Regions from separate parts of the Variovorax sp. GW821-FHT10D07 genome, predicted to be linked through region 1. Evidence: predicted binding sites of a transcription regulator. Region 1 holds the regulator's gene; each other region holds the start of a gene.
The links. Region 1 encodes LexA, which represses DNA repair genes until DNA is damaged. Its sites were predicted from a motif close to ACTGTATNNNNATACAGT; they were not measured.
Positions count from the first base shown of each region.

Region 2: the regulator LexA is predicted to act here: its motif matches at 4,941-4,958, upstream of recA (recombinase RecA).
Region 3: the regulator LexA is predicted to act here: its motif matches at 4,177-4,194, upstream of AC07PU_RS42305 (ATP-dependent helicase).
Region 4: the regulator LexA is predicted to act here: its motif matches at 5,052-5,069, upstream of AC07PU_RS08785 (PA0069 family radical SAM protein).

Region 1 is NZ_JBWKMZ010000003.1:686,811-693,898, reverse strand. Features, by position in the region: gene lpxK (tetraacyldisaccharide 4'-kinase) at 1-932, shown strand, start outside; gene AC07PU_RS13645 (Trm112 family protein) at 913-1,095, shown strand; gene kdsB (3-deoxy-manno-octulosonate cytidylyltransferase) at 1,092-1,859, shown strand; gene adk (adenylate kinase) at 2,164-2,820, shown strand; gene AC07PU_RS13630 (asparaginase) at 2,894-3,856, opposite strand; gene lexA (transcriptional repressor LexA) at 3,929-4,603, shown strand; gene AC07PU_RS13620 (hypothetical protein) at 4,781-5,164, shown strand; gene AC07PU_RS13615 (D-2-hydroxyacid dehydrogenase family protein) at 5,420-6,427, shown strand; gene AC07PU_RS13610 (MFS transporter) at 6,432-7,088, shown strand, end outside.
Region 2 is NZ_JBWKMZ010000009.1:284,529-291,616, forward strand. Features, by position in the region: gene AC07PU_RS25505 (DNA topoisomerase III) at 1-211, opposite strand, end outside; partial or broken gene AC07PU_RS25510 (SET domain-containing protein) at 352-981, shown strand; gene AC07PU_RS25515 (biotin--[acetyl-CoA-carboxylase] ligase) at 1,101-1,925, shown strand; gene AC07PU_RS25520 (sporulation protein) at 1,940-2,149, shown strand; gene AC07PU_RS25525 (sensor histidine kinase) at 2,159-3,598, opposite strand; gene AC07PU_RS25530 (response regulator) at 3,636-4,307, opposite strand; gene AC07PU_RS25535 (MarR family winged helix-turn-helix transcriptional regulator) at 4,373-4,858, opposite strand; gene recA (recombinase RecA) at 5,005-6,066, shown strand; gene recX (recombination regulator RecX) at 6,134-6,589, shown strand; gene AC07PU_RS25550 (polyketide cyclase) at 6,576-6,992, shown strand; gene AC07PU_RS25555 (hypothetical protein) at 7,058-7,088, shown strand, end outside.
Region 3 is NZ_JBWKMZ010000034.1:12,612-19,699, reverse strand. Features, by position in the region: gene AC07PU_RS42325 (dipeptide ABC transporter ATP-binding protein) at 1-538, shown strand, start outside; gene AC07PU_RS42320 (ABC transporter substrate-binding protein) at 583-2,214, shown strand; gene AC07PU_RS42315 (5'-methylthioadenosine/adenosylhomocysteine nucleosidase) at 2,254-2,997, shown strand; gene corA (magnesium/cobalt transporter CorA) at 2,990-3,976, opposite strand; gene AC07PU_RS42305 (ATP-dependent helicase) at 4,207-6,339, shown strand; gene hpf (ribosome hibernation-promoting factor, HPF/YfiA family) at 6,686-7,015, shown strand.
Region 4 is NZ_JBWKMZ010000002.1:745,831-752,918, reverse strand. Features, by position in the region: gene AC07PU_RS08820 (Rieske 2Fe-2S domain-containing protein) at 1-826, shown strand, start outside; gene AC07PU_RS08815 (DOPA 4,5-dioxygenase family protein) at 806-1,153, opposite strand; gene AC07PU_RS08810 (DUF4166 domain-containing protein) at 1,182-1,820, opposite strand; gene AC07PU_RS08805 (SRPBCC family protein) at 1,817-2,884, opposite strand; gene AC07PU_RS08800 (SAM-dependent methyltransferase) at 2,922-3,854, opposite strand; gene AC07PU_RS08795 (thiol-disulfide oxidoreductase DCC family protein) at 3,890-4,321, opposite strand; gene AC07PU_RS08790 (GbsR/MarR family transcriptional regulator) at 4,385-4,972, opposite strand; gene AC07PU_RS08785 (PA0069 family radical SAM protein) at 5,096-6,193, shown strand; gene AC07PU_RS08780 (efflux transporter outer membrane subunit) at 6,144-7,088, opposite strand, start outside.

The DNA.
Region 1 (7,088 bases):
GGCCGCTGTCCCTGCTCTTTCGCACGCTGGTGGCGCTGCGCGCGCTGCTTTATCGCCTCGGCTGGCTGCGCACCGAACGTGTACCGGTGCCGGTGGTGATCGTCGGCAATGTGATCGCCGGCGGCGCGGGCAAGACGCCGGTGGTGATGGCCGTGGTGCAGCATCTGCGCGCGCGCGGCTGGCAGGTCGGCGTGGTGTCGCGCGGCTACGGCCGGCACACGGACGACTGCCGCGAAGTCCTGCCCGACAGCGATCCGCGCGAGGTCGGCGACGAGCCGGCACTGATCCGGCGCAGCACCGGCGCGCCAGTGTTCGTGGCGAGGCGTCGCGCCGAGGCCGCGCGCGCGTTGCTCGCCGCCCACCCCGCCACGCAGGTCGTCGTCAGCGACGACGGCCTGCAGCATCTGGCGCTGGCGCGCGATATCGAAATCTGCGTGTTCGACGACCACGGCATCGGCAACGGCTGGCTGCTGCCGGCCGGCCCCTTGCGCGAACCCTGGCCGCGCGATTGCGACCTGGTGCTGCACAGCGGCGAGCACCCCGCATTCCCCAGCGGCTTCACCGCCACCCGTCAACTGGCGACCTACGCGATGGCCAGCGACGGCGCCCGGACGCCGCTGGCCTCGCTGGCTTCGCGCCCCATCACGGCGCTGGCGGCGATAGCGCGGCCCGAAGCCTTCTTCGAGATGCTGCGCGCGCAAGGCATCGAACCCGAACGAACCATCGCCCTGCCCGATCACCACGATTTCGCCGACTGGCATAACGACGTGCCGGCCGGCCATCTGCTGCTCTGCACAGAGAAGGACGCGGTCAAGCTCTGGCGCAAGGAGCCTGGTGCGCTGGCCGTGCCGCTGCTGTTCGCGCCCTCCGAAGCCTTCCTTGCGGCGCTCGACGCAAAGCTATCATCGACCGATGGACACCAAGCTGCTTGAACTGCTCGTCTGCCCCGTCACCAAGGGCCCCCTGACCTGGAATCCGGAGAAGCAGGAACTCTGTTCGCGCAGCGCGCGCCTGGCCTATCCGGTGCGCGACGGCATTCCGGTGCTGCTCGAGAACGAGGCCCGCACCCTGTCCGACGACGAGCTCGGGCTGTGAGCTTCACGGTTCTGGTGCCGGCCCGGCTGGCGTCGACGCGGTTGCCCGACAAGCCGCTGGCCGACATCGCGGGCGTACCGATGGTGGCGCGTGTGGCGCAGCGAGCGGCGCAGTCCGGCGCGGCGCGCGTGGTGGTGGCGGCGGACCATGCCTCGATCCTCGCGGCCTGCCAGACCCACGGGGTGGAGGCGATTCTCACCCGTCAGGACCACCCGAGCGGCAGCGACCGCCTCGCCGAAGCCTGCGAACAGCTCGGCCTCGACGGCGACGCGGTGGTGGTCAACGTGCAGGGCGACGAGCCGCTCATCGACCCGGCGTTGATCGACGCCGTGGCCGCGGCGCTCCTCGCACGGCCCGACGCCGCCATGAGTACCGCGGTGCATGCGATCGATTCGGTGGCCGACTATCTCAATCCGAACGTCGTGAAGGCCGTGCTCGACGCGCAGGGCAATGCGCTCTATTTCAGCCGCGCGCCGATTCCCTGGTGGCGCGATGGTGCCGCGCCGGGCGTGCCTCCGACGCAACTGCCTTCGCCCGCGCCACTGCGCCACATCGGCATCTACGGCTACCGCGCGGGGTTCGTGCGCCGGTTTCCCTCGCTGCCGCCCTCGCCGCTCGAAACCATCGAGGCGCTCGAGCAACTGCGCGCGCTGTGGCATGGGCATCGCATCGCGGTGCATGTGAGCGATGCGGCGCCGGGACCGGGCGTGGACACGCTGGAAGACTTGGCACGGGTGCGAGCACTGTTCGGCGCCGCGAACTGAGCGCTGGCCTAGCGGCGGCCGGCCGCTGCGATCAGTCACGCGGATGCCATCCAGGCCTGGAAGTTCCAGGCTTCGAACGGCAGTCCAATCTTCGGCCAACTTGCCCGATCCATCCACGAAGAGCCGGCTTCGGAGCGCAAGGCGTCTCGATCATCGCTTTCGGGCCATCGCCATCGCGGGTGCCTGGCGAAATTGTTCACGGGGCCGCGTGCTATCCTCGACGCAACTCCGTCCGTGGCACCTTGTCTTCATCGAAGGGTGCCTGCGCGACGTGACACAAATCCAAGAACCCTCCGAGGACACCATGAGACTGATTTTGTTGGGCGCGCCCGGGGCGGGCAAAGGCACGCAGGCGGCCTTCATTTGCCAGAAGTACGGCATTCCGCAGATTTCCACCGGCGACATGCTGCGCGCCGCCGTCAAGGCCGGCACCCCGCTGGGCCTGCAGGCCAAGGCCGTGATGGATGCGGGCGCGCTGGTCAGCGACGACCTCATCATCAATCTCGTGAAGGAACGCATCGCCCAGCCCGACTGCGCCGAAGGCTTCCTGTTCGACGGCTTCCCACGCACCATTCCGCAAGCCGACGCGATGAAGGCCGCGGGCGTCAAGCTCGACTACGTGCTCGAGATCGACGTGCCCTTCAGCGACATCATCGAACGCATGAGCGGCCGGCGCTCGCACCCGGCCTCGGGACGCACCTACCACCTCAAGTTCAACCCGCCCAAGGTCGAAGGCAAGGACGACCTGACCGGCGAGGAACTGATCCAGCGCAAGGACGACGAGGAAGAGACCGTGCGCACGCGGCTCGACGTCTACAGTCAGCAGACGCGTCCGCTGGTCGACTACTACTCGGCCTGGGCCAAGACCGATCCAGCCGCCGCGCCGAAGTACCGCGCCATCCAGGGCGTGGGCACGGTCGAAGAGATCACGCAACGTGCACTGGCCGCACTGAGCAGCTGATCCCCGACTCGAATCGCAAGCCGCGTGCGGGCCTCGAGGCCCGCGACGCGGCTTTTTCTTTGGCGTCCCGACTTCAGAGCAGCTCGAGCGTCAGCGCTATGCGCGCCTTGACGGGCGTCAGCGCGCCCGCATCGCGCAGGCGGTCGCCCGACTTGGGCAGGATGCGCCCTTGCGTGCAGCGGGTGGCGCGCAGCACCGCGATGCCGGCCTCCTGCGCCTCGAGCGCCGCCGCCTCGAGCGCATGGTGCAGCGTGCCGTTGCCGGTGGTCGCCAGCACGAGGCCGCGTAGCGGCGAGGTGGCGGTGCCATCGGCACGCAGCGCATGAATCAACGCGCCGCTCGCGCCCGCGTGGCTCATCACGATCTCCACGCGCGGCCATGCGGCCTCGTCCTCGGGAAGACGGTCGAGGGCTGCGCCTGCTTCCGAAGCCGGCCAGTCACGCATGCGCCGTACCTCGCCCTCCTCCACGTAGCCCACCGGCCCCGCGTCGCCCGCGTCGAAGGCATCGAGCCGATAGGTGTGCACCTTCTGCACGTCGAAGGCACCGAGCACCGTGCCCGCGCATACCGCGGTCACGCCCTGCGCGCCCGGTGTCGCGGCCACGGCGATCGCATCGCGCACGTTCTGCGGACCGTCGGGCGACAGCGCGGAGGCCGGGCGCATGGCGCAGGTCAGCACGATGGGCTTGCGCGGCGCCAGCACCGACTGGAGGAAGAAGGCGGTCTCCTCGAGCGTGTCGGTGCCATGGGTGACCACCACGCCGGCCACGTCGGGCTGCGCCAGCCAGTGGGCGCAGCGCAGCGCCAGCGCGCGCCAGATCGCGAAGGACATGTCCTTGCTGTCGACCTGCGCCACCTGCTCCGCCGCCAGCGTCACGCCAGCGGGCGCCTCGATGCCGCCGAGCAGGTCGGCCACGCCCACCTCGCCGGCGGTGTAGCCGATGTTGTCGCCACTGTTCGCCGCGCGGCCCGAGATGGTGCCGCCGGTGCCGAGCACCACCACGCACCGCGGATTCGAGAGGGATGAATTCACCATGGCTTGCCAACTTTGAAAAACTGGTTAAAAATACAGGTACTGGATGTTCAGCCAGTGCCGCAAGGAACCACCATGCAGTTCGCCGTGAAGCTTACCGCCCGCCAGCAGCAGATCCTCGATCTGATCCAGAGCGCCATTGCCCGTACCGGGGCGCCGCCCACTCGTGCCGAAATCGCGAGCGAGCTGGGCTTTCGCTCCGCCAATGCCGCCGAGGAGCATCTGCAGGCGCTGGCCCGCAAGGGCGTCATCGAACTCGTGAGCGGCACCTCGCGCGGCATCCGCCTGAAGGGCGATGCCCTGCGCTCGCTCGCCGAATCGCGCAACAGCCAGTTCTCTCTGTCGCTGCCCGGTATGGCGCAACTCGCGCTGCCGCTCATCGGCCGCGTCGCGGCCGGCTCGCCGATCCTCGCGCAAGAGCATGTCGACCAGACCTACTACGTCGAGAACACGCTGTTCCAGCGCCAGCCCGACTACCTGCTCAAGGTGCGTGGCATGTCGATGCGCGACGCCGGCATCATGGACGGCGACCTGCTCGCCGTGCAGGCCACCAAGGAAGCGCGCAACGGCCAGATCGTGGTGGCGCGCCTCGGCGACGAAGTGACCGTCAAGCGCCTCAAGCGCAACAAGCAGGTGATCGAGCTCCATGCCGAGAACCCCGACTACCCGACCATCGTGGTCCAACCCGGCGAGCCCTTCGAAATCGAAGGCCTCGCGGTCGGCCTGATCCGAAACACCATGCTGATGTAGGCCTGCCGAGCCGGCCCGGCGGTCTGCATCGCCGAGCCGTTTCGCGGATCCGCATCACGCATCCCCCATCCGGTCGCTGCAGGTGGCGGGCGTATGGCGCTTTGTCGCCATCACCCTGCTGCGCCCGATGACAACGAATCCTGCCTGTGTTCAACCTCAAACCTTCTTGGAGTTCACATGGGAATCGCCCTCCTCACCTTCGTCGATCTTTGGATGCCGCTGCAGTCGCTCGCGAGCCGCTGGTTGCCCGCCCGCCCCGCACACCGTCGCGATGACGACCTGTGCGCCAGCGAGCTGCGCTATGTGTCGGTACGGCCGTCGTGCACGGCACGCGGTGACAGCGGACATAACGCCGTCACGGCCGCAGCCGTCGCGCAGGCGCCTTCGCGTCCGCTGCGGGTGGTGCGCGTCGTCGACCGCCAGCAGGGCGGCGCGCGCAACAGCAACCGCGTCGTGATTTCGGGCCGGATGGCGGATGTGTGCGCCGAGCTCGACCGCCTCGCTGCGCTCGAGGCACTCGAAGCCGCCGCCGTGGCGCCCCGCCCCGTGCACCTGCACTGAGAGCATCGGCCCAGCGTTTCACGCAGTCGCTCGATCACGTGAACGCGCAAGGTCTAGGCTCAGGGGTGTGAAGAAACCATAGCAGCCGGTTTGTTCAACCCTGTCGGGAAGGCAGTGCCGACCTCGCCCCTTTGCCCGCCTTTGCCCCTGCTTCTCCTGCCTTTGCCCCCGTTTTCACCTCTTTCGGGGCCCAGGGGCCGTATCCAAACGTTCAACGGCGCGCCGATTCCATGCTGCGAGGCACAATGGCATGCCATGAATATTGTGATCCTCGACGATTACCAGGATGCGGTGCGCAAGCTGCACTGTGCTTCGAAGCTCGATGCCTACGCAGCCAAGGTCTACACCAACACCGTCAAGGGCATCGGTCAACTCTCGGTGCGACTCAAGGACGCCGATGTGATCGTCCTGATCCGCGAGCGTAGCCAGATCTCGCGCCAGCTGATCGAGAAACTCCCCAAGCTCAAGCTGATCTCGCAGACGGGCCGCGTCAGCAGCCACATCGACGTGGCCGCGTGCACCGAGCGTGGCGTGGCGGTGGCCGAGGGCTCGGGCTCGCCGCAGGCGCCGGCCGAACTGACCTGGGCACTGATCATGTCGGCGATGCGCCGACTGCCCCAGTACATCAGCAACCTCAAGCATGGCGCCTGGCAGCAGTCGGGACTCAAGTCGGCCTCGATGCCACCCAATTTCGGGCTCGGCTCGGTGCTCAAGGGCAAGACGCTCTGCGTCTGGGGCTATGGCCGCATCGGCCAGCTCGTGGCGCGCTATGGCCAAGCCTTCGGCATGCAGGTCGTGATCTGGGGCCGCGAGGCGAGTTGCGCCAAGGCGCGCTCCGACGGCTTCCAGGTGGCGCAGAGCCGCCAGGAGTTCTTCGCGATGGCCGATGTGCTGTCCGTGCACCTGCGGCTCAACGACGAAACCACCGGTCTGATCACGCTCGAGGACCTCTCGCGCATGAAGCCGACCTCGCTGTTCGTCAACACCTCGCGTGCCGAGCTGGTCGAGCCCGATGCGCTGCTCGCCGCGCTCAACCGCGGCCGCCCCGGCCTGGCGGCGATCGACGTGTTCGAGAGCGAACCGCCGCTGCAGGGCCATGCGCTGCTGCGCCTCGAGAACTGCATCTGCACGCCGCACATCGGCTACGTGGAGCAGGAGAGCTACGAGATGTACTTCGGCCAGGCCTTCGACAACGTCGTGAGCTTCATCAAGGGCAACCCCACCAACATCGTCAACCCCGGCGCGTTGCAGGTCCGGCGGTGAAGCCGTGAGCCAGCCGGCGCCACGGGGCGCACTCTGGGCGCTGCTCGCAGGCAACTTCGTGATCGGCACCGGGGTGATGGTGGTGCCGGGCACGCTCAACGAAATCAGTGTTTCGCTCGAGGTCAGTGCCGCCACCGCGGGCCAACTGATCACGGCCGCAGCCTTCGTCACCTGCCTCGGCGCACCGTTGCTCGCGGCCGCGGTGGCCGGCTGGGACCGGCGTCGGCTGCTGGCCCTCACGATGCTCTGGTACGCGGCCTGGCACGCGGTGTCGGTCTTCATGCCCAGCTTCGGCGCCCTGCTGCCCGTGCGCATGCTCGCGGTGATCGCACCGGCCATCTTCACCCCCCAGGCCGCCGCCTGCGCCGGCATGCTGGTGCCGCCCGAGCAGCGCGGGCGCGCGGTCACCTTCGTCTTCCTCGGCTGGTCGATGGCCTCGGTGCTGGGCCTGCCCATCGGCGCGCTGATCGGCGGCCATTTCGGCTGGCGCGCGGCCTTCCTCGCGATCTCGGCGCTCAGCGTCGTGAGCGCGGTCTCGGTATGGCTCACGCTGCCCGGCGGTATCCGGCCGGCGGCGCTCACGGCCGCGGCCTGGGCCCGCGTGCTGCGCAGCCCGGTGCTGATGGGCATCGTGTCGATCACCGCGTTGCAGGGCGCGGGC
Region 2 (7,088 bases), on a different contig from region 1:
GCAGGTTGGCGAAGCTCCACTTGCCGCGCTTGACGTCGAACTCCTCGGGCGCCTGGATTTCCACCAGGTGGCCGACGGCGCTGGTCACGACGTACTGGTCGTTCTCGAAGTGCTCGTCGTGTTTGTCGAACTTGCCGGCCACCGGCGTGAGCGCACGCACGATGTCCTGCGCCACCGACGGTTTTTCTGCAATAACCAATGTCTTCGTCATCTGTGCTCTCTCAACTGTTTCGCCAAGCCGGCTCGCGGGCCATGCGCGCAGTGCCATGGGCTCTCTCTATACTCGGCGGCTTCTCGCGTGCGCACACGCGCACGCGCATGTGTGCATATTCAAACTAACAGACTTCGGCGATGCCTTCCAAATCCCCACTTTCCAACGCCCGCCGAATTCAGACGCGGCGTTCCTCCGTCCATGGCAACGGCGTGTTCGCGGTGCAGGACCTGGCCGAAGGCGAGCGGATCATCGAGTACAAGGGCGAGATCATCACGTGGAAGGAGGCACTGCGCCGCCATCCGCACGATCCGGCCCAGCCGAATCACACTTTCTACTTCCATATCGATGACGGGCGCGTGATCGACGGCAACGTCGACGGCAATGCGGCCCGCTGGATCAACCACTCGTGCGAGCCCAACTGCGAGGCCGACGAGGTCGATGGGCGCGTCTATATCAAGGCGCTGCGCAACATCGCGGCCGGCGAGGAACTCAACTACGACTACGGCCTGATCATCGACGAGCCGTACACCGAGAAGCTGCTGTCCGAGTTCCCGTGCTACTGCGGCTCCGAGCAATGCCGCGGCACGCTGCTCACGCCGAAGGACGACGAGGAAGAGGACAAGAAGAAAAAGAAGAAGGCGAAGAAGAAGGAAGCGAAGAAGGCCGAGAAGGAGAAGGCCGAGAAGAAGGCTGACAAGAAGGCCGAGAAAAAGTCCGAAAAGAAGTCGGAAAAGAAGTCGGAAAAGAAGTCGGAAAAGAAGGCGGACAAGAAGGACGGCAAGAAGAAGGACAAGGCGCCGAAGGCCGACAAGCCGGCCAAGGCGAAGAAGGCCGAGACGGTCGCCGAGGCGGCCCCCGCCGCGGCCGGCAACGGCGGGCTCTGAGCATGGCCGCCGGCGGCAGCGCCCTGCAGTGGCACGAGGAGCGGATCGCCGCGGCGCTCGCCCCCCTGCTGCCGGGCTTCGCGGCCGAGGTGGTCGGCGAGATCGATTCCACCAACACCGAACTCATGCGGCGCGCGCGCGCCGGGCGGACCGAGCCCGTGCTGCTGGTCGCCGAGCGCCAGACCGCGGGCCGCGGCCGGCTCGGCCGGCCCTGGCAGAGCGCGCAGCAGCCCGGCGACGATGTCGCGCCGTCGCTGACCTTCTCGCTGGGCCTGCCGCTCGCGCCGGCCGACTGGTCGGGGCTCTCGCTCGCGGTCGGCGTCAGCCTGGCCGAGAACCTCGATCCCACGGGCGTGGCGAAGCTCGGGCTCAAGTGGCCCAACGACCTCTGGGTCGACGAGCGCAAGCTCGTGGGCATCCTGATCGAGACCGCGCTGCCGCATGCCGGCGGTGCATCGTCGCCGCGCTACGTGGTCATCGGCATCGGCGTGAACATCGGCGCGCGAGATGCCGAGGGCATGCGCACGCCGCCCGCCTGGATGCGCCAATGGCGTCCCGACGCCACCTCGCCCGCGGTGCTGGCCGAGCTGATCCCGCCGCTGGTGCGCGACGTGCTCGCGTTCGGCGCGCGCGGCTTCGCGCCGTTCGCCGAGCGCTTCGCGGCGCGCGATGTGCTGCGCGGGCGCGAGGTGGTGCTGAGCGACGGCCGCACGGGCCTGTGCGAGGGCGTCTCGTGGACCGGCGAGCTGCAGGTGCGTACGGCCGAGGGCCTGCAGGCCATCATCAGCGACGAAGTCAGCGTGCGGCCGCGCGGCATGGCCCTCTGAGACCGGACGCCGCGATGCCGCTGCGCCTGGTCGTGATCGCCCTGCTGGTCCTCAATGGCGGCTACTGGCTGTGGTCGCGCGGCGACCTCGCGGGCTTCGGGCTCGCGCCGGCGGGGCTCGACGAGCGCGATCCGCAGCGCCTCACGCGGCAGATCCATCCCGAGTACCTGCAGATCCGCGCCGAGCCGCCGAGGGCCGGTGCCTCGGGTCCCAGCGCCCGATGAGCCGGCCGCTCAGGCCGGCGCGCTCTCGAAACGCACCGTGAAGCGCGCGCCCGGCGGCTGCCGCTCGGGATGCGCATCCTCGAGCGTCACCTGCGCATGGTGCTGGTTCGCGATCTCGCGCACGATCGGCAGCCCCAGGCCCGAGCCGTCGGCCTCGTTGCCCAGCACGCGGTAGAAGGGCTCGAACACGAGCTCGCGGTCGGCTTCCGAAATGCCCGGCCCGTTGTCCTCCACCTGCAGCAGCAGCACCCGGCCGAAGGGATCGGCCAGCACCCGCGCGGTGATCACGCCGGTGCGTTCGGGCCGCGAGGGCGTGTAGTTGATGGCGTTGTCGACCAGGTTGCGCACCAGCTCCTTGAGCAAGGTCGGGTTGCCCTCGAGCACCACGCCGCGCGAGCCGGGATCGAGGCCGTCGTAGCCGAGGTCGATGCGCTTCTCGATCGCGCGCGGCACCGCCTCGCGCACCACCTCGATCGTGAGCCGCGCCAGGTCGCAGGGCTGGCGATGGGCGCCGGCGCTGTTGCCTTCGGCGCGCGCCAGCGACAGCAGCTGGTTCACCGTGTGGGTGGCGCGCACGCTGGCGCGGCCGATCTGCTTGAGCGACTGCTTGAGCTCGTCGGCGTTGGCGTTTTCGCGCTGCGCCAGGTCGGCCTGCATGCGCAGGCCCGCGAGCGGCGTCTTGAGCTGGTGCGCCGCGTCGGCCAGGAAGCGCTTCTGCGTGTCGATGGAATCGTTGAGCTTGTCGAGCAGCTCGTTGACCGAGGACACCAGCGGCACCACCTCGAGCGGCACCGAGGATTCGTCGAGCGGGCTCAGGTCGCCGGGGCGGCGCTCGCGGATGCGCGCCTCCACCACCGACAGCGGCTTGATGCCGCGCACCAGCGCCAGCCAGATCAGCAGCACCGCGAGCGGCAGGATCGCGAACTGCGGCAGCAGCACGCCCTTGATGATGTCGGCCGCCAGCAGCGACTGCTTCTGGCGCGTCTCGGCCACCTGCAGCAGCGCGGGCGGCGCATCGGGCGCGTCGCCGGCCAGCCAGATCCAGGCCACGCGCACCGACTTGCCGTTCATCTCGCCGTCGCGCAGCTGGACCTGGCCGATGGTCGGCGGCTCGTCGAGGCTGGGGTGCGGCACGTCGTGCTCGCCGCTGAGCAGCGTGCCGTGGCTGTCGAGCACCTGGTAGTACACGCGGTCGGTGTCGTCGCCGCGCAGGATCTCGCGCGTCGGCTGCGGCAGCACGAAGCGCGGGCTGTCCTTCTGCAGCGAGACCGTGCGCGCCAGCGTCTCGATGTTGTGCGTGAGCACGCGGTCGAAGGAGGCGCTGGCGATGCCCTGCGCCACCAGCCAGGTCACGCCGATGCTGACCGGCACCAGCAGCAGCAGCGGCGTGAGCATCCAGTCGAGGATCTCGCCGAACAGGGAGCGCTGCGCGCGCTGGAAGAGTTTCATCGGACCGGACCCGCCGCGCCCGGCGGCCGCACGCGCGTCACTGGATCTTTTCGAGGCAGTAGCCGAGCCCGCGCACGGTGGCGATGCGCACCGGGCCCTTCTCGATCTTCTTGCGCAGGCGGTGGATGTAGACCTCGATCGCGTTGAGGCTTACTTCCTCGCCCCATTCGCACAGGCGCTCCACCAGCTGGTCCTTGCTGACCAGCCGGCCCGCGCGCTGCAGCAGCACCTCGAGCAGGCCCAGCTCGCGCGCCGACAGCTCGACCATCTTGCCGTCGAGCGTGGCGACGCGGCCGGCCTGGTCGTAGATCAGCGGGCCGTGCTTGATCGCGTTGCTGGTGGTGCCCATGCCGCGGCGCGTGAGGGCGCGCACGCGTGCCTCGAGCTCCTGCAGGCTGAAGGGCTTGGCCATGTAGTCGTCGGCGCCGTTGTCCAGCCCCTTGACGCGCTCCTCCACGCTGTCGGCCGCGGTGAGCACCAGCACCGGCAGCTGCGAGCCGCGCGCGCGCAGCCGCTTGAGGATCTCGATGCCGTGCAGGCTGGGCAGGCCGAGGTCGAGGATCAGCAGGTCGAACTCGCTGTGCGTCATGAGCGCGGTGTCGGCCTCGGAGCCGTTGGCCACGTGATCGACGGCGGCGCCCGAGGTGCGCAGGCTGCGCAGCAGTGCATCGGCCAGCACCTTGTCGTCTTCGGCAATCAGTATCCGCATAGCCACCTCCAGCCCGGTTCGCGCCGTGGGCGGCGCCGTTGCACGTTGTCTCCGCTCAGGGGAGTCTAGCCCGCCGTATAGGCTTCCAGACCGATGGTTACCACGGTGGCGACATCGTCGCCCACGCTGGCGCGGAACTCGCGCTCGGCCTGCGTCACCGCCTGGCGGAAGGCCTTGAGCCAGGCCAGGCCGTCGGCCGTGAACAGCACGCGCCGCGCGCGCGCATCGAGCGGATCGGGCCCGCGCGTGACCAGCCCCCAGGCCTCGCACTGGTCGACCAGCGCGCCCATGGCCTGCTTGGTCATGCCGGCGCGCTCGGCGAGCTCGGTCAGGCGCGAACCCTCGCGTGCGAGGTGGCGCGTGATGTGGACGTGGGCCGCGCTCACCTGCGCGCGCGCCGCGAGGTTCGACAGCGCCAGCGGCACGTCGACGTCGTGCGCCATCAGCGCGAGCACGCGCTCGTCGAAGCGCCGCATCGCGTGGCCGAGCAGCCGGCCCAGGTGGGTCTGGCGCCAGGCATCGGGATCGAGGGGGAAGGGGGTGTCGCTCAAGGCGCCAAATGGTAAAGCAAACTGACCAAAAAATGGGTTTACTCGAATCCATCCGCCCCTACACTACTGTTCAAGCATCCAGGCTGTAGTTAAAAGCAGATGGATTCGACAGTACACAACCCGTTGATCTTCAAGGAGTTTTTCACATGGACGCAGTCGTCAAGGGCTCGAGCATCGCAGGCGCCAACACCGAAAAGGCCAAGGCCCTCCAGGCCGCGCTGGCCCAGATCGAAAAGCAGTTCGGCAAGGGCACGATCATGCGGCTCGGCGAAGGCGAGGCGCTTGAGGACATCCAGGTGGTCTCCACCGGCTCGCTGGGCCTCGACATCGCCCTGGGCGTCGGCGGCCTGCCGCGCGGCCGGGTGGTCGAGATCTACGGTCCTGAATCCTCGGGCAAGACCACGCTCACGCTGCAGGTCATCGCCGCCATGCAGAAGCAGGCCGGCACCTGCGCCTTCGTCGACGCCGAGCACGCGCTCGACGTGCAGTACGCCCAGAAGCTCGGCGTGAACCTGTCCGACCTGCTGATCAGCCAGCCCGACACCGGCGAGCAGGCGCTCGAGATCGTCGACTCGCTGGTGCGCTCGGGCGCCGTCGACCTGATCGTCATCGACTCGGTCGCCGCGCTCACGCCCAAGGCCGAAATCGAAGGCGAAATGGGCGACTCGCTGCCCGGCCTGCAGGCCCGCCTGATGAGCCAGGCGCTGCGCAAGCTCACGGCCACGATCAAGAAGACCAACTGCATGGTCATCTTCATCAACCAGATCCGCATGAAGATCGGCGTGATGTTCGGTTCGCCCGAAACCACCACCGGCGGCAACGCGCTGAAGTTCTACGCCTCGGTGCGCCTGGACATCCGCCGCATCGGCACCATCAAGAAGGGCGACGAGGCCATCGGCAACGAAACCAAGGTCAAGGTGGTGAAGAACAAGGTCTCGCCCCCGTTCAAGACGGCCGAGTTCGACATCCTGTTCGGCGAGGGCATCAGCCGCGAGGGCGAGATCATCGACATGGGCGTGACCGCCAAGATCATCGACAAGTCGGGTGCCTGGTACGCCTACAACGGCGAGAAGATCGGCCAGGGCCGCGACAACGCGCGCGAGTTCCTGCGCGAGAACCCCGAGCTGTCGCGCGAGATCGAGAACAAGGTGCGCGAATCGCTGGGCATCCCGCTGCTGGCGGCGGACGCGGCCGGCGCGGCCGAATAACCGGCCGATGCCTGCGAGCGGGGCGCCTTCGGCCGCCCCGCTTTCTTTTTCCGCTTCCGCATTTCCGATGGCATTCGATGCTCCTTCCCTGAAAGGCCGCGCGCTGCGCCTGCTGAGCCAGCGCGAGCATTCCCGCAGCGAACTCGAGCGCAAGCTGGCGCGCTACGAGGAAGAACCGGGCACGCTCAAGGCCGCGCTCGACGAGCTCGCGGCCAAGGACTTCATCAGCGAGGAGCGCGTGGTCGCCTCGGTGCTGCACCAGCGCGCGGGCCGGCTCGGCGCGGCGCGCGTGCGGCAGGAGCTGCAGGCCAAGGGCATCGGCGCCGAGGCCATCTCGCAGGCGGTGGCCGGGCTGCAGGGCAGCGAGCTCGAACGCGCGGCTGCGCTCTGGCGCCGTCGCTTCGATGCCCCGCCCGCCGATCCCAAGGAGCGCGCCCGGCAGGCCCGCTTCCTGATGGCGCGGGGCTTTTCGGCCGCGGTGGCGGCCAAGGTGCTGAGGAGCGATATCGATGAGCTCGAATGAACTGTCTCGCGTGATCACGCAGCGCGTGGCCTGCGACTGGCGCGCGGCCTATGCACTGGCGGCCGATCCCGCGCGCCTGCCCGATTGGGCCAGCGGCCTGGCCGACGGCGCGCTGACGCGCGAGGGCGATCGCTGGCTGGCGACCACGCCCGGTGGCCGCGCGGTGCTGCGCTTCGCACCGGCCAACGAGCTCGGCGTGCTCGACCACTGGGTGTCGCCCGAGGGCGTGCCCGAGGTCTACGTGCCGTTCCGCGTCATCGGCGTGGCGCCCGGCGCCTGCGAGCTGCAGTTCACGCTGCTGCGCCAGCCGCACATGGACGACGCGGCCTTCGCGCACGACGCCGAGTGGATCGCGCGCGACCTGCGCGCGCTGCAGGCGCTGCTCGAGGCGCCGGCCGGCTGAGCAGCCGGGCCCGCGACGGGCCGATGGCATGATCCGCGGCTTCATACAACGAGGAGGAGTCGCAGATGTCTTCGGAATCCACCGGATCCCCTTCAC
Region 3 (7,088 bases), on a different contig from region 1:
CGCGCGCGCGCTGATGCTCGAGCCGCGGCTGGTGGTGGCCGACGAGCCGGTGTCGGCGCTCGACGTGTCGATCCAGGCCCAGGTGCTGAACCTGCTGGCCGACTTGCAGGCCGAGCTCGGCCTGGCCTACCTGTTCATCTCGCACGACCTCGGCGTGGTGCGCCACATCGCGCACGACGTGCTCGTGATGTACCTCGGCCATGCGGTGGAGCAGGGCCCGAAGGCGCGCATCTTCGAGCGTCCGCTGCATCCCTACACGCAGGCGCTGCTGGCCTCCACGCCGGGCCTCAGCAGCCAGCGCATCGTGCTCAAGGGTGAGCTGCCGTCGCCGCTGTCGCCGCCGCCGGGCTGCGTCTTCAGCACGCGCTGCCCGCATGTCACGCAGCGCTGCCGCGACGAGCGGCCCGTGCTGCGCGAGCTCGACCAGCGTCGCGTCGCCTGCCACTACGCCGAGCGTTTTCTCGAAGGCGCGCCGGTGGTGCGCGCCGATTTGCCGTCGGCACCGCCGTTCATCGCACCCGTCGCGATGAATCCCTGAAACCCGCTTTCCGTTTTCTCCAACCCGTGTCTCAAGGAGTTCCCATGACGAACCGTTCCTTCCTCCCGCGCCGCGCACGACGGCTGGCGCTGCTGGCACCCGTGGCGATCGCGGCGCTGACCCTGGCCTGCGGCGCGGTGTCGGCCAAGACGCTGGTCTACTGCTCCGAGGGCAGCCCCGAGAACTTCTATCCGGGCATGAACACCACCGGCACCTCGTTCGACGTGACCACGCAGGTCTACAACACCATCGTCGAGTTCGAGCGCGGCGGCACCAAGGTCGTGCCGGGCCTGGCCGAGAAGTGGGACATCTCGGCCGATGGCACGGTCTACACCTTCCACCTGCGCAAGGGCGTGAAGTGGCACACCACGAGCAAGAGCTTCAAGCCCACGCGCGACTTCAACGCCGACGACTTCATCTTCATGATCGACCGCCAGTGGAAGGAGAGCGATCCCTTCTTCAAGGTCACGAGCCAGAACCACTCCTACTTCAACGACATGGGCATGCCCAAGCTGCTGAAGTCGGTGGACCGCATCGACGACTACACGGTGAAGATCACGCTCAACCAGGCCGAGGCGCCGTTCCTCGCCAATCTCGCGATGCAGTACGCGGGCATCCAGTCGAAGGAGTACGCAATCGCGATGCTCAAGGCCGGCACGCCCGAGAAGGTCGACCAGGACCCGATCGGCACCGGCCCGTTCTATCTCGTGCAGTACCAGAAGGACGCGGTCATCCGCTTCAAGGCCTTCCCGCAGTACTGGGGCGGCAAGGCCAAGATCGACGACCTGGTGTTCGCGATCACGCCCGACGCCTCGGTGCGCTGGGCCAAGCTGCAGAAGGGCGAATGCCACGTCATGCCTTATCCGAACCCGGCCGACCTCGATGCGATCCGCAAGGACCCGAACGTGCAGGTGCTCGAGCAGCCGGGCCTGAACGTCGGCTACCTCTCGTACAACACGACCAAAAAGCCCTTCGACGACGTGCGCGTGCGCAAGGCCATCAACATGGCGATCAACAAGAAGGCGATCATCGACGGCGTCTACCTCTCGACCGGCGTGGCCGCGAAGAACCCGATCCCGCCGACCATGTGGTCCTACAACGATGCGGTGAAGGACGACCCCTACGATCCCGAAGCCGCGAAGAAGCTGCTGGCGCAGGCCGGCTTCCCCGACGGCTTCTCGACCGACCTGTGGGCGATGCCGGTGCAGCGGCCCTACAACCCGAACGCCAAGCGCATCGCCGAGCTGATGCAGGCCGACCTCGCCAAGATCAACGTCAAGGCCGAGATCAAGAGCTTCGAATGGGGCGAGTACCGCAAGCGGCTGCAGGCCGGCGAGCACCAGATGGGCATGCTGGGCTGGACCGGCGACAACGGCGACCCCGACAACTTCCTCTATACGCTGCTGGGCTGCGCCTCGGCCAAGTCGGCGAGCGGCAGCAACATCTCGAAGTTCTGCTACCAGCCCTACGAGGACATCGTGGTCAAGGCCAAGAGCGCGACCAAGCAGGCCGACCGCGACGCGCTCTACAAGAAGGCGCAAGTCATCTTCAAGGAGCAGGCGCCGTGGTTCACCATCGCGCACGCGGTTCAGCTCAAGCCGGTGCGCAAGGAAGTGATCGACTTCAAGCTCAGCCCCTTCGGCCGCCACACCTTCTACGGCGTGGACATCAAGTAAGCGGTGGGGGCCACCGCACCCATCGCGATCGTCGCGGCGATGCACGAGGAGCTGAAAGCGCTCCTCGCGCTGATGCCCGACGAGCAGCGCGTGCGCGTCGCGGGCCGCGACTTCTGGGTCGGCCACCTGCAGGGCCAGCCCGTGGTCGCGGTGCTGTCGCGCATCGGCAAGGTCGCGGCCGCGGTGACGGCCACGCTGCTGCTCGAGCGCTTCGGCGTGCGCGCCATCGTCTTCAGCGGTGTGGCGGGCGGGCTCGCGCCGGGCGTCGAGGTCGGCGACGTGGTGGTGGCGACCGAGCTGTTGCAGCACGACATGGACGCCTCGCCGCTCTTTCCGACATACGAAGTGCCCTTGATGGGGATCTCGCGTTTCAAGGCCGATGCGGCGATCGGCGATGCGCTGGCGGCCGTGGCCGAGCAGACCTTGCGCGATCCCGTGGCCCTGGTGGGGCAGGGCGCCGTCGACGAGTTCGGCCTGCGTTCGCCGACCGTGCATCGCGGCCTGCTGATCAGTGGCGACCGCTTCGTCGCGACAGCGGCCGAAAGCGAGGCGCTGCGCCGCGCGCTACCCGATGCGCTGGCGGTGGAGATGGAAGGCGCGGCGGTGGCGCAGGTGTGCCACGACTACGGCGTGCCCTTCGCCGCGATGCGCACGATCTCGGACCGTGCCGACGACGCGGCCCATGGCGACTTCGCGCGCTTCGTCGCCGAGGTCGCGAGCCGCTACAGCCTCGCGCTGGTCGGCGCCTGGCTCGCCGCCCAGCCTTCTTCTTCCGCTACTTGAGCCAGCCGCGCCGGCGGAAGTACCACATCGGCACCAGCGCGCTCGCGGCCATCAGCACGATGGCGTAGGGATAGCCCATGGCCCAGTCGAGCTCGGGCATGAACTTGAAGTTCATGCCGTAGATGCTCGCGATCAGGGTCGGCGGCAGCAGCGCGACGCTGGCCACCGAGAAGATCTTGATCGTCTTGTTCTGGTTGATGTTGATGAAACCGACGGTCGCATCCATCAGGAAGTTGATCTTGTCGAACAGGAAGGCCGTGTGGTTGTCGAGCGATTCGATGTCGCGCAGGATCTGCCGCGCTTCCTCGAACTGCTCGGCATTGAGCATCTTGCTGCGCATCATGAAGCTGACCGCGCGGCGCGTGTCCATCACGTTGCGGCGGATGCGCCCGTTCAGGTCTTCCTGGCGCGCGATGGCGCCCAGCACCTCGCCCGCGAGCTCGTCGCTGACGTTGCCCGAGAGCACCTTCTTGCTGGCGGCCTCGAGCTCGTCGTAGATGTTCTCGAGCGAGTCGGCCGAGTACTCGGCGTCGGCGTCGAAGAGCTTGAGCATCACTTCCTTCGCGTCCTCGATCAGCCCCGGTGCGCGGCGCGCGCGCATGCGCAGCAGGCGGAACACGGGCACGTCCTCGTCGTGGATCGAGAACAGCACGCCGCGGCTGCGCAGGTCGGTGTTGTGCTGGTTGAGGATGAACGCGACGCGCACCGCGCGCGGGGCTTCGTCGTCGTCGATCAGGAAGTCGCTGCGGATGTGGAGCTCGCCGTTGTCCTCTTCATAGAAGCGCGCCGATTCCTCGATGTCCTCGTCCATCGCGTCCTCGGGGATCGAGAGGCCGTAGTACTGCTTGATCCAGCGCTTCTCCTCGAGCGTGGGCGATTCGAGGTCGACCCAGATCGGCTGGAAGCGGGAGAGCTCCTCGAGGGCCTCGATCTCTTCCTGGACGAGGCGGCCGTTGGCGAGCGTGAAGATATTGAGCATGGCTCACTCCCGTGAAATGGCTGGGGCGATGGGGCGGACGGGCGGGGGGCGAGAAAGGGGGCGCTTTCAAATCCCGGACCCGGTCGGCCGGACTCAGCCGGGAGTTGAAAGCTGCCGAGACGGGGCGGTTTCCACGATGCGGTCTCCAGTTGCAGCGAGGCGCGATTATGTCATCGGCGAATGAGCGCAGAGTTGGCTGGACTGGACGAACATCCAGTAGAGTGGCGCCCATGCCGAGCGCCGTGTCCCCCGTCCTTTCCAGCCCGCCGGCGACCCAGGCCGAGCGCCTCGCGGCCGCCCTCGCCAGCCTCAACGACGAGCAGCGCGCGGCGGTCGAGCACGGGGTGGAGGCGCTGGCCGGTGGCGCGCCGGACGCGGCCGATGCAGGGCCCTTGCTCGTCATCGCCGGCGCCGGCTCGGGCAAGACCAGCACGCTGGCGCACCGGGTGGCGCACCTGATCGCGCGCGGGGTCGACCCGCAGCGCCTGCTGCTTTTGACCTTCTCGCGCCGCGCCGCGCAGGAAATGGCGCAGCGTGCCGGCCAGGTGCTCGCGCGCGTGCTGGGGCTGCAGGCCCACACCGCGCCCGCGCTGCCCTGGGCCGGCACCTTCCACGGCATCGGCGCGCGGCTGCTGCGCGAGTACGCCGCGCAGATCGGGCTGGACGACAACTTCACCATCCACGATCGCGGCGATGCCGAGGACCTGATGGGGCTGGCGCGGCACGAGCTCGGCTTCTCGTCGAGTGCGCGCCGCTTTCCGCACAAGGGCACCTGCCTGTCGATCTATTCGCGCTGCGTGAACACGCGCGCGCCGCTCGAGTCGGTGTTGAAGCAGTCCTTCCCGTGGTGCGCCGAATGGGGCGTCGAGCTGCAGCAGCTGTTCGGCGCCTACGTCGAGGCCAAGCAGCAGCAGAACGTGCTCGACTACGACGACCTGCTGCTCTACTGGGCCGGCATGATGGAGGAGCCCACGCTGGCGCAGCACCTGGGCGCGCGCTTCGACCACGTGCTGGTCGACGAGTACCAGGACACCAACCTGCTGCAGGCCGCGATCCTGCTCGCGCTCAAGCCCGACGGCCGGGGCGTGACCGTGGTGGGCGACGATGCGCAGTCGATCTATTCGTTCCGCGGCGCGACGGTGCGCAACATCCTCGACTTCCCCTCGCAGTTCTCGCGGCCGGCGCGCGTGGTCACGCTGGAGCGCAACTACCGCTCCACCCAGCCGATCCTCGACGTGTCGAACGCGTGCATCGCGCATGCGGCCGAGCGCCATGCCAAGACGCTGTGGACCGACAAGCCCTCGGCCGGGCGGCCGCAGATCGTGCGCGTGCCCGACGAATCCCAGCAGGCCTGCTGGGTGGCCGACAAGGTGCTCGCGCACCGCGAGGGCGGGCTCGCGCTCAAGTCGCAGGCGGTGCTGTTCCGCACCTCGAGCCACAGCGCGCCGCTCGAGCTCGAGCTGGCGCGCCGCAACATCCCGTTCGTGAAGTACGGCGGGCTCAAGTTCCTCGAGGCCTCGCACGTCAAGGACCTGCTCGCGGTGCTGCGCTTCGCGCAGAACCCGCGCGGGCGCATGGCGGGCTTTCGCGTCACGCAGCTGATCCCGGGCATCGGGCCGGCCACCAGCGCGAAGCTGCTCGACGCGATGGACCAGGCGGCCGATCCGGCCGTCGCCCTGCGCGACTTCGTGCCGCCGAGCGCCGCGCGCGCCGAATGGGCCGCCTTCGCCGAGGCCTATGCCGCGCTGCGCGCGCCGTCGCTGGCCTGGCCGGCCGACGTGGGCATCGCGATGGACTGGTACCTGCCGCACCTCGAGCGGCTCTACGACGACACCGCGGGCACGCGCCGCGGCGACGTCGAGCAGCTGGTGCACATGGCCTCGGGCTACGCCTCGCGCGAACGCTTCCTCACCGAGCTCACGCTCGATCCGCCCGAGGCCACCAGCGACCGGCCGGGGCCGCCGCTGCTCGACGAGGACTACCTGATCCTCTCGACCATCCATTCGGCCAAGGGGCAGGAGTGGAATTCGGTCCACGTGCTCAACGTGGTCGACGGCTGCATGCCGGCCGACGTGGCGCAGAGCGCGCAGGAGCTCGAGGAGGAGCGGCGCCTGCTCTACGTCGCCATGACCCGGGCCCGCGACCACCTGCACCTGCTGGTGCCGCAGCGCTTCTACATCCCGCAGCAGGCCGCGCGCGGCGACCGGCATCTCTACGCCAACCGCAGCCGCTTCATTCCCGATGCCGACCTCGCACGCTTCGAGGCTCAGACCTGGCCACCCCCGCCGCCGCGCGCGCCGGCAGTGCCGCCGCCGGCCGCGGTGATCGACCTGCGCAACCGGATGCGCGCCGCCTGGCGCTGAGCAAGCCCGGCCCTTTCTTCAGCAGGGTCATGCGCGGGTGGCCGCGAAAGATGGGCGCGGCAGCAATGGTTCGCAACGCGGCCCGCAGCATGCGGGGCCGCTGGGGCCTGCTATGGAAGAAATAGCTGAGCATGCGACGCGGTCCGCCGGTGCGTCATCCGGGCATCCCCCGGTATTGCAATACCGTGACAGCTTGGGCATAGTGAATCGACCTTCTCCTCTCCCGCACCCCCTCTCTCTTCCCCCTCTCCCCCTTTCTTCTCCCAGCCCCACAACCGTTTTCGCCGGCCGCGCTGTATCCGCAGCGATGGTCATTTCCCCAACCGTCAATTCCAGGAGGTCATTCATGAATTTGACGATCAGCGGTCATCACCTCGACGTCACCCCTGCCTTGCGCACCTACGTCACGAGCAAGCTGGACCGGATCACCCGACATTTCGACCAGGTGGTCGACGTGAAGGTGATCCTCACGGTGGAAAAGCAGAAGGAAAAGGAACGCCGGCAACGGGCCGAGTGCAACATCCACGTCAAGGGCAATGACATGTTCGCGGAGTCGAGCCACGCTGATCTCTATGCCGCGGTCGATGAACTGGTCGACAAGCTCGACCGCCAGGTGGTGCGCCACAAGGACCGCCTGCAGGACCATCACCACAGCGCGCCCAAGCGCCTGATGTAAGACCCAGCGGATTTCCGGCTGTCGCGCCGGAGACTCTCGAAGCCGCCTCCGGGCGGCTTTTTCATGGGCTTTT
Region 4 (7,088 bases), on a different contig from region 1:
GATCGACCCGGTGCACTTCGAGTGGACGCACAACAACTGGACCACGCGGCTGCAGGGCGAGGAAGGCCCGTACGTGCCCACGCACCTGAAGCTCGCGTTCGAGGAGTTCGAGCACGGCTTCGTCTACCGGCGGCTGCGCGGCGGCGAGCGCGAGGACAACCCGATGTGGACCGCGGGGCGCGTCACGCTGTGGCCCAACGGCTTCTTCCTCGGCCATCACTTCGAATGGCGCGTGCCGATCGACGACCAGCACACGCTGAGCGTGCTGTGGGTGTTGAGCCGCGTGCCGACCGAGCAGGAGCCCTATGTGCAGGAACGCATTCCGTCGTGGTACGGGCCCACCCGGGATCCGGTCACGGGCCGCTGGATCACCAGCCACGTCGCCAACCAGGATTTCGCCGTGTGGGTGGGGCAGGGCGCCGTCACCGACCGCACGCGCGAGAAGCTCGGCCAGAGCGACAAGGGCATCGTGATGATGCGGCGCCGCTTCTTCGAGGAACTGGAGGCGATGCAGGCCGACCCGGCGCACGAGCCCAAGGGGCTGATCCGCGATCCGCGGAAGAACCGCGACGTGTTCCTGCCCTCGGCCTGTCGCGAGGAGATGGCCAAGGGCCTGCCGCGCCGGGAGCTCGCGGCGCATCCCTTGCTCGGCCCCTATCTCAAGGATTTCTTCGGCCAGGCCGGGCAGCCCGAGGCGGTGCGCGCGGCCTACGAGCAGGCGATCGGGCAGAAGGTGGAGGGCGCGCGCTTCTTCAAGGTGCACGGCGCGCCCGCCGACGGCGCGGCGGAGGACGCGCCGTCCCGGTCAGTGCCGGAACATCCTTAGGTCGAGCGCGCTCTCGTTGCCCAGCCACATCGCGTGATCGGTGTGGTCGGCGAGGTCGTTGCCGGTCACGCCGTGCACGAACACGTCGAGGCCGTCGCGGTGGCTGTCGAGCCAGCCGATGACCGCATCGAACTCGGCCGCGTCGAAGGCGAGCTGGCAGCTCCAGTGCGGATGCGGGCCGACCGGCCGCTCGTGCACCCGGCCCACCACCACCATCAACTCGCGGCCCGCCTGCTCGCACAGCGCGCGGGCCTGGGCCACGGTGGCGGGGCCGAAATAGACGTGGGCGTGGTACTGCGGGTAGAGGTTCTCGGGGCGGCGCGGCATGGTGGGGCGATTGTGGCGCCGGCGCGGATCACCTGTCGCAGGGAAGGTCGTCGGGCAGGCGGAAGCTGCCGCTGTAGCGGAACACGTCGCCGAACCAGCGGTGGCGCAGCAGCATGCGCATGCTGAAGGCGTCGGGGTCGCGCGGGTCGGGCCGTTCCTCGACATAGGCCGTGCCCATCAGCAGGCCCAGCGGCAGCGGGATGCGCAGGCGGCCCAAGCGCCAGACGTAGCCGCGGTCGCGGAACACCAGCGCACCGTCCTCGGCGCTCACCGCGAGGCGCATGCCGATGCCGAAGCGCACGTACTCGATCACCAGCGCGCCGTCGGCCGCGTCGTGTTCCATGTGCGAGCGGAAGTGGAAGGGCGCACGGCCCGCGAAACGGAAGATGCGGTCCCAGTAGAGGTGCGGCTCGTCGGGCCGGCAGCGGTAGTGGACCTCGATCGGCACCTCGCGCCCGGTGTAGGGCACGAGGGCGCCGAACAGCCGGCCGAAGGGCATCAGCAGCGCGGCCCAGGGCGCATGGTGGACCTCGTGCATGGTGCCGCGCACGCAGACGTGGTCGTTCGAATGCGGCGCCATCGTGTAGTGGCGGCGGATCGCGTCGCCCAACCGGTCCCAGGCGGGGCCGAGCGCTTGCTGGAAGACCGGGCGGGTGTTCTCGTTCATGGACGGATCATGGCGCCTGCCGTGGCCGTGCCTTCGCTGCGGGCCTTGTAGAAGCGCAGGATGTTCTCGGACGCGTCGTCCAGCAGCAGGTGCATGACGCGGTCCGCATACCAGTTGAAGCTGGTGCTCAGCCGCCACGAGACCTCGACGCGCAGCTCGGTGCCGCCGTCGCGCGGCGTCAGCGTGTAGGTGGCGTCGCGCAGGTCGAAGTACTGGCCGCCGATCATCACGTGGTCGTCGAGCGCGCCGGCGGGAAAGGAGTCGGGCGAGAAACGGAAGCGCCACTGCAGCCGGCGGTTGGGCTGCCAGTCGGTGATGACTTCCTCGAAGTGCACGTTCTTCTGCCACCGCACCTGGCGCACGCGGCCCTCGGGCGTGTCGACCGTGACACCCGACACCGGCATCGGCACGCCGACCTGGTAGGCCCAGGCGCCGTCGACCTCGGCGGGGCGGATGTCGCGCGCGGCGTTGAGCTCGTGCCACACGCGCTCGGCCGGCGCGGCGATGAAGAGCGTGCGCGAGGTGTTCGAGAACCGGTCGGGGTTGGGCAGGTTCGGCTCGATGGCGCCGAGCACCAGCGGCAGCAGCGCGAAGCCATAGAGGGTCTGCTTCGGCCAGTGGGTGATGCGGCACACGATGCCCATGGCCAGTCCGCCGATGCTGCCCATCACCGCGAACAGCGGCACGATGAAGGCGGCGCAGATCAGGCCCTCGATGAACACCGCCAGCGTGCCGCCGACGAACAGCGCGGTCGCCACCCAGGGCGCCCAGAGGTAGTAGCCCCAGCTGCGCCGCTCGATGCGCTCGGCCATGTAGACCGTGACCGCGCCGCACAGCGCGGGCGTCAGGTAGACGAAGGAGCCCAGCATGGCCGAGTAGAGCTGGCCGGGGCCGCCGCTGAAGATCAGGCGCAGCACCAGCGCCATCGCGGCGCCGATCCCCATCGGCCAGAACCAGCCGAAGGGCATGCCCTGCACGGGCTTCCTCGCCGGCGGCTCGTCGCTCGCGGCCGGTTCGATGGGCGCCAGCTCGGCGAGCCGGCTGTCTTCGGGATCGATGTGCATGGAAGTCCTCTTCTCCTCGGTGTGCTTGTTCGTGTGTTCAGTCGGCGCGCCGCGTGGCGCTGACCATGCAGTAGTCGAAGTCGCGCCAGAACAGGCCCAGCGCGAGCGCGCAGTAGCTGGCGACGATGTGCTTGCGGCGCCACGGGCTCAGGCGTCCGCGCGCCTTCCAGAGCTCGGCCAGCGTGAAGCGGGTGGCGAGCGCGGGGATGTGCAGCGCGCTCGGCGCGACGCGCCAGCGCAGCGAGCGCACGTCGATGTCCTCGAACCCGTGTTCGCGCAGCGCGGCCACGAAGTCCGCGCGCACGGCCAGCGTCGGCACGGCCCAGCTGTCGGCCCACAGGCGGTGCAGCCAGCGCGCGAGGCGGCCGGGCTCGCGGCGCAGCAGGAAGCCGTCGACCACCACCAGCCGCGCGCCGGGCTTGAGCAGGCGCGCGGCCTCGCGCACGAAGTCGGCCTTGGCGGTGCCCTCGGCGTAGCAGGCGCTCTCGAGCGCCCAGGCGCCATCGGCCTGCGCGGCCGGCAGGCCGGTGCGCGTGTAGTCGGCCTCGAGGTGCGCCATGCGGTCGGCCACGCCGGCCTGCGCGTCGAGGCGCGCGGCGATGCGGTTCTGCACCGGCACGTTGGTGACGGTCACGGCGTAGAGGCGACGGTCGTCGCCGACCAGCGTGCGCGCGGTGGCGCCGGCGCCGCAGCCCAGGTCGAGCACGCAGTGGCGGCCGTCGGCCGTGGGGCGCTCGCCGAGCCGCAGCGCGCGGCCGACCTCGCGGTTCATCTCGACCAGCATGCCTTCGCGGCGCAGCGGATTCAGGCCCGCGCGCCAGTAGCCGAAGTGCATGTTGTAGCTGGGGCTCCAGGCGCCGTAGTCGGTGGCGACCTCGGTGAAATAGTCCTGCGTGTCGGCACGGCTGACCGGGGCCGAGGCCTCGGCGGTGTGCGGCAGGCGGAAATCGGGCTGGAAGACGCTGGGCATGCGATGAACTCCTCGTGGGGAAGGCGGTGCGGACGTCAGAGCCGGCACTGGCCGTCGGCGCAGGTGCGCGAGGCCTTCGCGGCCGGGCCGGCGAGCAGGGTCACGAGCCAGTCGGGCAGGCGCTGGCGGTTGCGCGCCAGCGCGGCATAGGCGCGATCGGCCAGCGGCGCGACCAGCGGCAGGTCGAGCAGGGCGCCGCCGTTGGGCAGGCCGACCGCCTCGCGGCAGGCGCGGATCGCGGGCACGCCGACCTGCGCGCGGCCGGCGGCATCGACCACGTGGATCGCGGTCATCAGGGCCTCGCGCGGCGCCGGGCCGGCCTCGAAATCCGGCGGCGAGCAGTCGACCAGAACGAGCCGCCCGGCCGCGTCGCGCGTCTTCATCGCGCCCATTTCGGCGCTGCACAGGCGGCAGGTCGCGTCGTAGTAGACGGTCAGCGGGTAGGCGATGGCGGTGGGACGGGACATGATGTTCTTTGTTCTCGATATTTCTGTCAAAACAGAAATGAAGGGGCAAAAAAAGAGCCGGCCTCAGATCATCGGCAGGCTCGCATGGTGGGCGTCGGGATCGTCCTTGCCGGTGGCGGGCGCGGGCGCATCGCCGCGAACGAACTTCTGCACGCTCGCGCCCAGCGTCAGCACCTTGTCGAGCGTGCCGGGCGACAGCCGCAGCATCTCGTCGGCCCAGGTGGCGAGCTTGGCCATCAGGTCCATGGTGGAGCGGATGCGGTCCTGCGCATCGGCCGATTCCTTCTGGAAGTCGGGGCTCGCGACGATCTCGCGCAGCACGCGGATGGTGGGATCGAACTCGCGTTCCTTGCGCTCGCGCACCACGGTGCGGAACAGCTCCCAGACGTCGACGCTGGTCTCGAAGTAGTCGCGCCGGTCGCCCAGCATGTGGGTGACGCGCACCAGGTTCCAGGCCTGCAGTTCCTTCAGGCTGTTGCTCACGTTGGAGCGCGCCACGCCCAGCGTGTCGGACAGCTCCTCGGCATGGATCGGCTTGCCGTGCACGAACAGCAGCGCATGGATCTGCGAGACGGTGCGGTTGACGCCCCACATGGAGCCCATCTCGCCCCAGTGGAGGACGAACTTGCGTTGGATGTCGGTGAGTTCCATGCGCTGGAGTCTAGGACTTCCGAAATTTCTGTCAAGAAAGAAATAGAAAAATCGCGGTGGCTTGGTCGAATGGTGAAATACTGTATGTTTAAACAGTAAACCGACTCGCGAAGGAGTTGCGCCATGCCACCCGCCGCCTACATTCCCATCCAGGCCATCAAGGGCCGCGGCGCCGCCACGCGGCTCGCGCACCGCTTCTCGAAGGACGAGCGCGATGCCTTCGACGACGGCTGGGGCACGCTCGAGGAGAACGCCGCCGAGGCCGACGAGCTCGAGCCGCTGGCCACCGAGGTGCGCTTCGAGGACGTGAAGTCGGCCATGAACGAGAACGACTCGCCCGACATCTACTTCGACCGCTCGATCAACCCCTACCGTGGCTGCGAGCACGGCTGCATCTACTGCTTCGCGCGGCCCACGCACAGCTACCTCAACCTGTCGCCGGGGCTGGACTTCGAGACCAAGCTGATCGCCAAGCGCAACCTGGTCGAGGTGCTGCGCCGCGAGCTGGGCCGCAAGAGCTACCGGCCCAGCCACATCGCGATCGGCACGGCCACCGACTGCTACCAGCCGATCGAGCGCGAGCTGCGCATCACGCGCTCGCTGATCGAGCTGCTGTCGGAGGTCAACCACCCCTTCGGGCTGGTGACCAAGTCCAGCGCGATCGAACGCGACCTCGACCTGATCGCGCCGGCCGCCGCGCGCGGCCTGGCGGCGGTGTACGTGACCGTGACCACGCTCGACGGCGAACTCGCGCGCAAGCTCGAGCCGCGCGCCGCGGCGCCGCACCGGCGGCTGCGCACCATCCGCACGCTGGCCGAGGCTGGCGTGCCGGTGGGCGTGAGCGTGGCGCCGCAGATTCCGTTCGTGACGGAAGACATGGAGCAGGTGCTCGAGGCGGCCTGGGAGGCGGGCGCGCGCAGCGCCTTCTACACCATGATCCGGCTGCCCTGGGAGGTGGCGCCGCTGTTCAAGCAGTGGCTGGCGCTGCACTACCCGCAGCGCGCCGACCGCATCATGGCGCGCATCCACGACGTGCGCGGCGGCAAGGACTACGACGCCGACTTCGCCACGCGCATGAAGGGCACGGGCCTGTGGGCCGACCTGCTGCGCCAGCGCTTCGAGAAGGCGACCGCGCGCATCGGCTTCAACCGCGAGCGCATCGCGCTCGACCTCAGCGCTTTTCGGCCACCTGGCGCGCCGGGGCAGGGCAGCCTGTTCTAGCGGCGAGCGCGGCGTCCGCGTTGCCGTCGCCGCACCAGTCGCCGCCCAGTGCCTTCACGAGGAACACCGAGGTCAGCAGGCGCTGCCCCTGCAGCTGCGCGGCCTGGCGTTCCACCGTCAGCAGCGACTGCTGCGCGGTGATCACGTCGAGGTAGGTCGAGGCACCGCCCTCGTAGCGGCTGTTGGCCATGTCGAGCACGCGCCGCGCGGCCGCCACGGCCGACTGCGCCTGGGCGGTCGCGCGCTCGAGTGCCGCGAGGCCGTCGATGCCGTCCTGCACCTCCTGCATCGCGGTCAGCACGACGCGGCGGTAGTTGCCGACGGTGGCGTCGTAGCCGGCCTTGGCGAAGTCCACGCCCGCGCGCACGCGGCCGCCGTCGAACAGCACCTGCGTGGCCGACACGCCGACCGACCACAACAGGCTGGGCGCATCGAACAGCGACTCGATCAGCCGGCTGTCGACGCCGACCGTGGGCGCGATCAGGATGCTCGGATAGAAGGCCGCGGTCGCCACGCCGATCTGCGCATTGGCCGCGGCCATCGCGCGTTCGGCCGAGGCCACGTCGGGCCGGCGCTCGAGCACGTCGGAGGGCACGCCCAGCGGCACCGCGGGCGGGCGGATCTCGCGCAGGTCGGTCGCCAGCGCGAACGAGGGCGCGGGCGTGCCGGTCAGGGTGGCGAGCGCATGCTCGTACTGCGCGCGCTGCTTCTTGAGCACGTCGACCTGGGTCAGCGTGGTCTCGAGCAGCGCCTGCTGCTGCGCCACGTCGAGGCCCGAGACGGCGCCCAGGTCGTGCCGCGCCGTCACCAGCTCGAGCGCGCGCCGCTGCAGCGCGATCGAGCGCGTCAGCACGTCGAGCTCGATGTCGGTGGAGCGCAGGTTGAAATAGCTGCT